DNA from 3 places in the Geobacillus sp. CAMR5420 genome. Region 1 is predicted to be linked to each of the others. Evidence: predicted binding sites of a transcription regulator. Region 1 holds the regulator's gene; each other region holds the start of a gene.

What was found. Region 1 encodes LexA, which represses DNA repair genes until DNA is damaged. Its sites were predicted from a motif close to CGAACATATGTTCG; they were not measured.
Region 2: recN (DNA repair protein RecN) is a predicted target of LexA. The motif match lies at 1,190-1,203, and genes of this name have one in related genera.
Region 3: addB (helicase-exonuclease AddAB subunit AddB) is a predicted target of LexA. The motif match lies at 1,333-1,346, and genes of this name have one in related genera.

Annotation. Positions count from the first base shown of each region.
Region 1 covers NZ_JHUS01000030.1:42,580-45,859, reverse strand. The annotation lists gene DI44_RS09810 (recombinase family protein) at 1-280, opposite strand, end outside; gene yneA (cell division suppressor protein YneA) at 300-605, opposite strand; gene lexA (transcriptional repressor LexA) at 758-1,381, shown strand; gene glnA (type I glutamate--ammonia ligase) at 1,443-2,777, opposite strand; gene DI44_RS09830 (MerR family transcriptional regulator) at 2,817-3,218, opposite strand.
Region 2 covers NZ_JHUS01000052.1:34,691-37,970, forward strand. The annotation lists gene recN (DNA repair protein RecN) at 1-1,146, opposite strand, end outside; gene argR (transcriptional regulator ArgR) at 1,273-1,722, opposite strand; gene DI44_RS05115 (TlyA family RNA methyltransferase) at 1,779-2,627, opposite strand; gene dxs (1-deoxy-D-xylulose-5-phosphate synthase) at 2,631-3,280, opposite strand, start outside.
Region 3 covers NZ_JHUS01000017.1:53,957-57,236, reverse strand. The annotation lists gene addB (helicase-exonuclease AddAB subunit AddB) at 1-1,292, opposite strand, end outside; gene lepB (signal peptidase I) at 1,431-1,985, opposite strand; gene DI44_RS12825 (TVP38/TMEM64 family protein) at 1,982-2,605, opposite strand; gene DI44_RS12830 (competence protein ComK) at 2,707-3,246, opposite strand.

The DNA of each region.
Region 1 (3,280 bases):
TTTTCAAGCAATGCAGCACCGCCATGCGCGCATGGCCGCGCCCAAGCCGCGTTTCATCTTGAATGAGCAGCACATCGACCTCGCCTTCCTCGCAAAGCGAAAGCAGCTTCAACACGCCGTCGCGGTCGGCTTCGTAACCGCTCGCTTGCTCGGCGATCACTTTAACGACTTCAAATCCACACTCGGCCGCCAGCCGTTCGAGCTCATCTCGTTGCCTCGCGAGCGACGTCTCCTGCTCGGCTTTGTCCGTACTGACACGGCAGTAAATGACCGCCCTCATGGCCCATCCCTTCTTTCCATCACTGATTGACGGCCACCGAGCCGCCCTGCTTTGATTTTAACACAGGAATGATGATCCGTTCACCGGCGGTAAGGCGCGGGCTCGGCAAATGATTGACATCGATGACCCAGCGGATGAACTCATCAGGCGGCATATGGTGCTCCTGCTCGTACTGTTTTGCCAGCCCCCAAAGCGTATCGCCGGGAGCGACCGTAATCGCCACGTATTCTTTTTTGTCGACCGGGCTGCTGGCGTAAACGAACCCTGCCAGCACGAGCGCAAACAAAAAGGAGAACAGAAAGTGATGAAGCAACGTTTTCCCCATTTCCCCCCACCCTTTCTAGAATGTTCGTTCGCTTTCCTTCATTATAGCCAGGAACATTTGTTTGTGTCAATAAAAAACTCGAACTTACGTTTGTTTTTTCATCTTCCTCATGGTATAATGAAGACAAATGATGTGGCGAGAGGTGTGAAACAATGACGAAACTGTCGAAACGGCAACAACAAATTTTAGAATTTATTAAGCAGGAAGTAAAAACGAAGGGCTATCCTCCGTCGGTGCGGGAAATTGGGGAAGCGGTGGGACTGGCGTCAAGTTCGACCGTCCACGGGCATTTAGCGCGCCTAGAAAGCAAAGGGTACATCCGCCGCGACCCGACGAAGCCGCGTGCCATTGAAATTTTGGACAACGATATGGCCAAGGAGAAAGAAAAAGAGGAGATCATCTCGGTGCCGATCATCGGCAAGGTGACGGCCGGCCAACCGATTACAGCGGTGGAAAACATCGAAGGCTACTTTCCGCTGCCGAAGCGGCTCGCCGCTGGCGAGGAGCAGCTGTTTATGCTTGAAGTGATGGGCGACAGCATGATCGAAGCCGGCATTCTCGACGGCGACTACGTCATCGTCCGCCAGCAGTCATCAGCCAACAACGGCGACATCGTCGTCGCCATGACGGAAGACAACGAGGCGACGGTGAAGCGGTTTTTCAAAGAAAAAGACTACATCCGCCTGCAGCCGGAAAACGCTCATCTTGAGCCGATCATCGTCCGCGACTGCACGATTCTCGGCAAAGTGATCGGCGTCTACCGCCTGTTCGACTGACCCGTGCCGGACTGCGCCCATAAAAAAGCTGCCCCGAAAAACGGGGCAGCTTTTTTATGAATCAGTAGAGTTCCATATATTGATCTAATTCCCATTGATGAACCGCCGTCCGGTACATATCCCACTCGATTTCTTTCGCCTCAACGAAATGCTCGAATAAATGTTTGCCGAGCGCTTGGATCATCACTTCATCGGACTTCAAGTTTTCCAGCGCTTCATGCAGCGTTGCCGGCAAATCGACAATGCCTTCTTCGAGCCGTTCTTCTTTCGTCATGACGTAAATGTTTCGGTCCACTGGTGCCGGAGGAGTGAGCTTGTTGCGAATGCCATCAAGCCCAGCGGCTAAAAGCACCGCCATGGCCAAGTATGGGTTGGCCGACGGGTCGACGCTGCGCACCTCAATGCGCGTGCTCATGCCGCGTGAAGCCGGGATGCGGATGAGCGGGCTGCGGTTGCGCGCCGACCAGGCGACATAGCACGGCGCTTCATAACCCGGGACAAGGCGTTTGTACGAGTTGACCGTCGGATTCGTCACCGCCGTAAAGTTCGGCGCATGCTTCAGCACGCCGGCGATAAACTGCCGCGCCGTATCGCTCAACTGCAAATCGCCGTTCGGATCGAAAAAGGCGTTTTCGCCGTTGCGGAACAGCGACAGGTTGCAGTGCATCCCTGAACCGTTAATCCCAAAAATCGGCTTTGGCATAAAGGTCGCATGCAATCCGTGTTTGCGGGCGATCGTTTTAACGACGAGCTTAAACGTTTGAATGTCGTCGCACGCTTTTACGGCATCGGCGTATTTAAAATCGATCTCATGCTGACCCGGGGCGACTTCATGGTGGGACGCTTCGATTTCAAACCCCATTTCCTCAAGCTCGAGCACAATGTCGCGCCGGCAGTTTTCCCCGAGGTCCGTCGGCGCCAAATCGAAATAGCCGCCGCGATCATTCAGCTCCATCGTCGGGTGCCCTTTTTCGTCAAGCTTGAAGAGGAAGAATTCCGGCTCAGCCCCTAAGTTAAAGGCGTTGAAGCCGAACGCTTCCATCTCTTTCAACATCCGCTTCAAGTTGTAGCGCGGGCAGCCTTCAAACGGCGTGCCGTCCGGGTTGTAAATGTCGCAGATAAAGCGGGCGACTTTTCCTTTTTCCGATGTCCACGGGAAAATGACGAACGTATCCAAATCCGGATACAAATACATATCCGACTCTTCGATGCGGACAAATCCTTCGATCGACGACCCGTCAAACATCATTTTGTTGTTAAGTGCTTTCTCTAACTGGCTGATGGGAATTTCGACGTTTTTGATCGTGCCCAAAATATCAGTGAATTGCAGGCGGATGTACTTGACATTTTCCTCTTTGACGATGTGTAGAATGTCGTCACGCGTATATTTTGCCATGTCTAAACTCCTCCCCGGCTCGGAAATCATTTTCCATGATTAATGAAAGAAGCGAGCGAGATCTCCTTGGCGAAGCGATGCGCGCTGGAACCGCCCGGCCTGCAGCAATTCGTTCCGCAAAATTTCGCGCAGTTCCTCGTCCGACAGCTTCGGTTTTCCCACTTTTTCGACTTTCTCCGCCTGCCCGTGGCGCCCTTCCTCCCGCGCGGCAAAAATTTGCTTAATGCCCGCCAAGTTGACGCCTTGGTCGATCAAATCTTTAATTTCCAGCAAGCGGTCGATGTCATTGAGCGAAAACAGCCGCCGGTTGCCTTCGGTGCGCGCGGGCGAGACGAGGCCGTGCTCTTCATAATAGCGGATTTGCCGAGCCGATAAGTCGGTCAGCTGCATCACAATCCCAATCGGAAACAATGGCATGGAACGACGAATTTGGCTGCTCATGCCAATTCCTCCTCGCTTTTGATACCTTTATTCTACCATAATGTTAGGAAATGAGTCAATGA
Region 2 (3,280 bases), on a different contig from region 1:
ATGAATGCGCTCAATCAGGCGCCGGGCATATGTTTGCCGAACAGCGGTGACGTTTTTCGCCTCCGTGAGCAACTCGTCCGTCACCAGAGCGAGCTGCTGCGTAAGCTCATGCACATGCGTTTCGCGATTTTCGATTGTCTCGATTTCCTCGGCGATCGTCTCGGCATAGTGCAAAATATCGGCGATCGTCGCCCCGTATTTTCGTTTGAGCTGCCCGATTTCCGCGAGACGGCTTTCAATGGCATCGAGCCGCTCTGGGTCGTATTCCATCTCCTCAATTTGATCGCGCAGCTTGTACATGACTTCCTCGAGCAAATAGTAGCAGTTCGCCGTCGTTTCATGCGCATCTTTGAGCGCTGCATCCATGCCTGCGACGTCATCGAGATGGCGCATCGCCTCCCCGATGGAATCAAGCCCGCGTCCCTCTCCGGAGAGGGCCTCATAGCTTTTCTGCAGCGCGGTATAAATTTTTTGAAAATTGACGATGCGAACTTTTTCCTCCATCAGCCGCTCGTCCTCGCCCGGCTCGAGCGCCGCCTGCTCGATTTCACGCAGCTGAAACGTCAGCAAATCAAGCCGGTGCGCCATTTGCTGTTCATTTTCGCTCAGCTTTTTCAATTTGTTTCCGAGCTCCTCATACCGCTCGTAGACGGCGCGGTAGCGAGCAAGCGCCTCTGCCGCCTCTAGGCCGCCGAACTCGTCTAAAAGCGGCAGATGGCGGGACGGATCCATCAGTTCTTGATGTTCATGCTGGCCGTGAATATCAACAAGCGTCGCCCCGATGTCGCGCAGCACCGCCGTCGTGACGAGCTTGCCGTTAATGCGGCAGACGCTTTTGCCGTTGGCGAAAATATCGCGGCGCAACACGATCATGCCGTCGCTGGCGTCGATGCCAACGTCTGCGCATTTTTGCCAGCACGGATGGCGGTCATCATCAAGCAAAAACAGCCCTTCGATTTCCGCCTTTTCCGCTCCAAAGCGGACAAATTCAGCGGAGCCGCGTCCGCCGATCAACAAATGAATCGCGTCGATGATGATCGATTTGCCGGCTCCCGTTTCGCCGGTTAACACCGTCAGCCCTTTGTCAAACGACAACGAGAGCGACTCGATAATGGCGAAATTTTTAATCGACAGCTCGGCGAGCATTTCACCACTCCTTGCCTGTCCGATTAATTCCACTTTTGATTATAGCACGTATGTTCGGATTTGCAAACGAGGACCGCCCTGTCGTTCCGTCCTTGAACGTGGAACGGAAGCTGGGCCGGTCCTCGCCTAGAGCATGGACAACAGCTGGTCGGACACTTTTTCCGCATCTTTCGGAGTACGGCAGATGATCAGGCACGTATCGTCGCCGCAAATCGTACCGACGATTTCGTTCCAATCCAAATTGTCGAGCAAGACGCCGACGGCATGGGCGTTGCCCGGCAGCGTCCGCAACACAAGCAAGTTGCCCGTTCCGTCAAGCTTCACAAACACATCAACAAGCGCCCGCTTCAGCTTTTGCAACGGATTGAAGCGCTGGTCGGACGGAAGGCTGTACTTGTAGCGGCCGTTGGCCATCGGCACTTTGACGAGCTGCATTTCTTTAATGTCGCGCGAGACGGTCGCCTGGGTGACGTTAAAGCCAGCTTCTCTCAGCCGGTCGACAAGCTCGTCTTGCGTTTCAATGTCATGGTTCATAATGATTTCGCGAATTTTAATATGCCTTTGCCCTTTGTTCACATTGCGCCACCTCCCCGCTTTTCAAAGTGCAGAGCAGATTGTCCGTCCCGCCGACGCTATTTGCCGCTTGGCTCCACGCTCCCCGCCCGCAATCGGGCATGCGCCTCGCTCACCACGTCGGCGACGGATGCTGGCAGTCGGTTTTCTCCCTCCCGGTTTCCTCCAGGATAGGCAGCATGAAGCAAAAATTCAATATTGCCGTCGCCGCCGGTAATCGGTGAATACGTTAAATGAAGAACATCGAACCCTTCCGCGCAGGCGAATTGAATGATCGATTCGAGCACTTCCTCGTGAATGTTCGGATCGCGGATGATCCCTTTTTTGCCGACCTTTTCCTTGCCGGCTTCAAACTGCGGCTTGACGAGAGCAATCACATCGCCGCCCGGCACCATGACCGTCTTGACGACCGGCAAAATGAGCCGCAGCGAAATAAACGAGACATCGATGACAGCTACTTCCGGCAGCCCTTTCGTAAACTGATCCGGCGTCACGTAGCGGAAGTTCGTCCGCTCCATTACAACGACGCGCTCGTCTTGACGCAGCTTCCAGGCAAGCTGGTTGTAGCCGACATCGACGGCATACGTCAGCTTCGCCCCATGCTGCAAGGCGCAGTCGGTGAAACCGCCGGTCGACGCGCCGATGTCAAGAACAATTTTATTTTCCACGCGAATATGAAACTCGCGCAACGCTTTTTCCAGTTTCAACCCACCGCGGCTGACGTACGGAAGCGGGTTGCCTTTCACCTCAAGCGGAATGTCAACCGGCACTTTTTCCCCGGGCTTATCGAGTCGAACGTCGTTTGAATAGACAAGCCCGGCCATGATCGCTCGCTTCGCCTTTTCCCGCGTTTCCGCCAGCCCTCGTTCGACAAGCAGCACATCGAGCCGTTCTTTTTTTCCTTTCATGTCTCAAGCCCTTTTCTGTTTTCTTGGCACCATCGTTTTGATGCGGTCGATGATATGGGTCGACGTCAGCCCGATTTCATTGAGCAGCTCGCTGACGCTTCCATGTTCGATAAAGCGGTCCGGGATGCCCATCCGTTCGATGACCGCTCCGTGATAACCATGATCATGAGCAAACTCCAACACAGCACTGCCAAAGCCGCCTTGCAGCACCGCCTCTTCGACCGTTAAGATCGGCAGGCGGCTCTCAAGCAGTTCGTGAAGCATCGCCACGTCCATCGGCTTCAAAAAGCGAGCGTTGACGACTTTCACCGATATGCCGTCTTTCGCCAGCTCGTCGGCCGCCTTAAGCGCCATCGAAATCGTCGTGCCAAACGTCAAAATCGCCGCATCGCAGCCGTCGCGCAACACTTCCCACGTGCCGATTGGGATTTCTTTCAGCTCCTCATCAAGCGGTACGCCAAGCCCGTTGCCGCGCGGGAAACGCATGGCGATTGGCCCGTCGTCGTAGCGGATGGCGGTGTACACCATGTGCTGTCCTTCGTTTTCGTCTTTTGGCATCATCAACACCAAATTCGGCACATGGCGCAAAAAGGCGATGTCAAACACCCCTTGGTGCGTTTCGCCGTCCGCCCCGACCAACCCAGCACGGTCAA
Region 3 (3,280 bases), on a different contig from region 1:
TCGAGTTTGTCGGCTGCCTCGCGCCACATGACCAAGTCACCGTCCAACGGAAAGAGCAAATCCGTCTTCACAGCGCGAAACACCGCCTCATACCGCCAGTTTGTGGAAATGGTTTCCAAAGCAGCGCGCACAAGTTCAATGAGCGGATGATGGTGCATCGGCTCTTTTTCATCCATAAAATACGGGATGCCAAAATCAAAAAACACCGTCTTCACAAGGTCGCGGTACGCCTCCGTTTGGCGGATGACGAGCGCGATGTCGCGATAGCGCGCCCCTTCGTCGCGGACAAGGCGGATGATTTCCCGGGCGACCGCTTCCAGTTCTGCGCGGCGGTTGGCCGCCTCATAAAGGCAGACCGCACCGTCTTCCGCTTCGTAAGGCGGCAGCGGGCGGCGATGAAACTGCGCCTCGAGATGGGCGAGCGCCCCGCTTTGATGACGTCGGTTTTCCGCGAGCACGACCGGCTCTTCAAGCAAAACATCGTTGGCCAAGGCAAGCTCGCGCAACTGGCGGTACGTCTGCGCCGGCAGATAAAACAAGTCGAGCTCGTCCGGCATCGCACCATCATACGGGCGGTCGACCGTCAGGCAAACGGTGACCCGCCGGCAATGACGAAGAAGCTGCTCAATCACTATGTATTCTTGCGGGGCAAAATGATGGAATCCGTCGATATAAACATCGGCATCGCGCAAATAGCAGGAGCGGGGGATTTGTTCGGCGAGCAGGCGCAAATAATCTTCCGAATCGAGGTAATGGCCGCTTAAGCTCCGCTCGAGCTCTGCATAAACGAGCGCGACATCGCTGAGCTTATCGGCCAGCAGGCGCCGTCCCGGCCGGCTCGGCCCGCTTTCCAGCTCCTCGACACGGCGGCGAAGCTCGTCCGGCGTTAAGCAATACCGCTTGCATTCGGCGATCATCTCATGCAGCTGCTCGACAAAACCGCTTTTGTCCGCCGCGCGGCCAAACAGTTTAAGCTCCTGTTTCCGCTGTTCAATAATTTTGCGAATCATCATTTGCACGCCGACATCGTGGACGTGGTAGCGGTTCATGCCTCCCGTCTCCTGCAAGACGCGCCAGGCGAGGCGGGGGAAGCTGAACACTTGGGCGCGGATCATTCCTCCTGCTCCCTCGGTATGGATTAAGGCGTATTCACATTGAAACGTCATCTGCTCCGGAACGAGGTAAACAATCGTCTTTCCTCTCGGATCTTCCTGCAGCTTGCGGCGGATTTCCGCAAGACACATAGCCGTCTTCCCGCTTCCCGATCGTCCAAGCAAAAAGCGAAGCGACACGGCGATCACCACCATTCGTTTCCTTTATCTCTTCTATTTTAGCACATATGTTCGTATTTGGTAAAGAAAAAACTGCCTTCCTTGAAAGCAACCGCTCCCTTAGGCAAAACCGCCGCCGCACCTCGATGCGCCATTTTCTCAAAAATGGAAAGCAATCTCCCGAAACGGCCAATAGCGGAGGTCTACCTTGCCGACCACTTGGCTGATTTTGACGAAGCCGAAATGGCGGCTGTCCCAACTGCTGAGCCGATTGTCGCCAAGGACAAAAATGCAGCCGGCCGGCACCCGCTTTTCTCCCGTCACCTCTTCAAGGGTAAAATCGCCTGTCAGCTTCCCGCTAAGGAGTTGCTGCTTATACGGCCGCAAATACGGTTCATCGACCTGTCGACCGTTAATATACAGCACATCGTTTTTGTACTCGATCCGATCCCCCGGCAGCCCGATGACCCGTTTCACGTAATCTTCCTTTTGATTGGCGTGAAACACGACGACATCAAACCGATGAATCGGGGCAATTTCATAACGGATCTTATTGACGATCAGCAAATTGCCGCTTTGCAGCGTCGGCATCATTGACTTTCCTTCCACCATATAATTGCTGAAAACGAAAAAACGGAGCATGGCGACAAACCCGACAGCGGCGAGCCATGGCCAGCGGCGTCCCCGCTTCTTTCCTTGTTTCCGTTTGGTCACTCCCCGTCCTCCTCGCTGCGTTGTTTTTCCGTCAACGAAAATCTCGCCTCTACTCGTTTTCCCGCATACCAAAGCAGCAGCACAACAACAGCGATCGCCGCCGTACGCAACGGCTGGCGGACAAGCGCCACCAAGTCATACCCGATAAAGCTGATCGTAAAAATCATGATCATCTTTCCAAGCAAGACCGCTAATACAAACTGCTGGCGGCTGATGCGTGACAGACCGGCAACGATATTGACAAGCGCCGACGGGGTGAAAGGAAAGCAATACAGCAAAAACAGCGGCCCGAATCCGTGCCGTTCAATCCAGTGCATAAACTGGCGCACTTTTGGATGGCGGCGGACAAAATGAAAGAAACGCTGCTGGCCGATCTTCCGCGTCAGCCAAAAGACGATGAGCGAGCCGAGCGAAGCGCCAATCCAAGAAATGAAAAACCCTTTCCACAACCCGAATGCCGCTGCGTTCGCCATCACAAACACAACCATCGGCAAAATCGGAAAAAACGACTCGAGCAGCGTCGCCGCAATGCCGGGAAATATGCCGAAGGAACGGTAATGGTCGAGCAAGGAAAGCACGTGGTCGAGCGTGAGCCATTGTTTCAAAGTTTCCATATTCATCGTTCTTTCTCCATTCAAATGCCGTTTATATTTTTATTTTACACGCTCGGCCGCGCAATTTGAACTTTTGCTTGTGAAAACCCATTTTTTTATCATGGCGGTTATTCCGTCACATGCTTTTCTTGCTGCATGCGATATATGTATTGCAGTTTGCGCTCTCTCGCCTCCATTCGCTCCGACAGTTTCGTCCGCAGCTGGGCTGTTCGGTGCAATTGGTTGATGAAAGATTTGCAGGACACATCGAGGACAACGCTTTTCCCGTTGCGGAAGTATACAACCGTCCGCTCATATTTCGCAGGCTCATACCGATAGACATGCATATGCGACAGCCAAACACAGCAGGAATCTTTCGGGGAAGCGGTGGGAAAGAAGTAAATTTCGTTGGACGGTTCAATGGCGATCGGCGCTTTGTGGGTGATGCCGATCACGGCCTTTGTTCCCTCTTTTCTGCCTTGAAAGCTGCAGCCATAATAATCGCAGCTATGTCTAATAATGTCGAGGGGCGTTTGTTTGACAATGTACTCGCCATCTTCCTCGACGACCTTTGCATACAGGTCATTGTTCAACAAATAAGGGAGAATCGCCATCGTATAACGGCTCACGACGAAATGGTTTAGGATGATAAATTCATTTACTTTCATCGTCTCATCTCCTCTCAACGAACTCACCACTCCT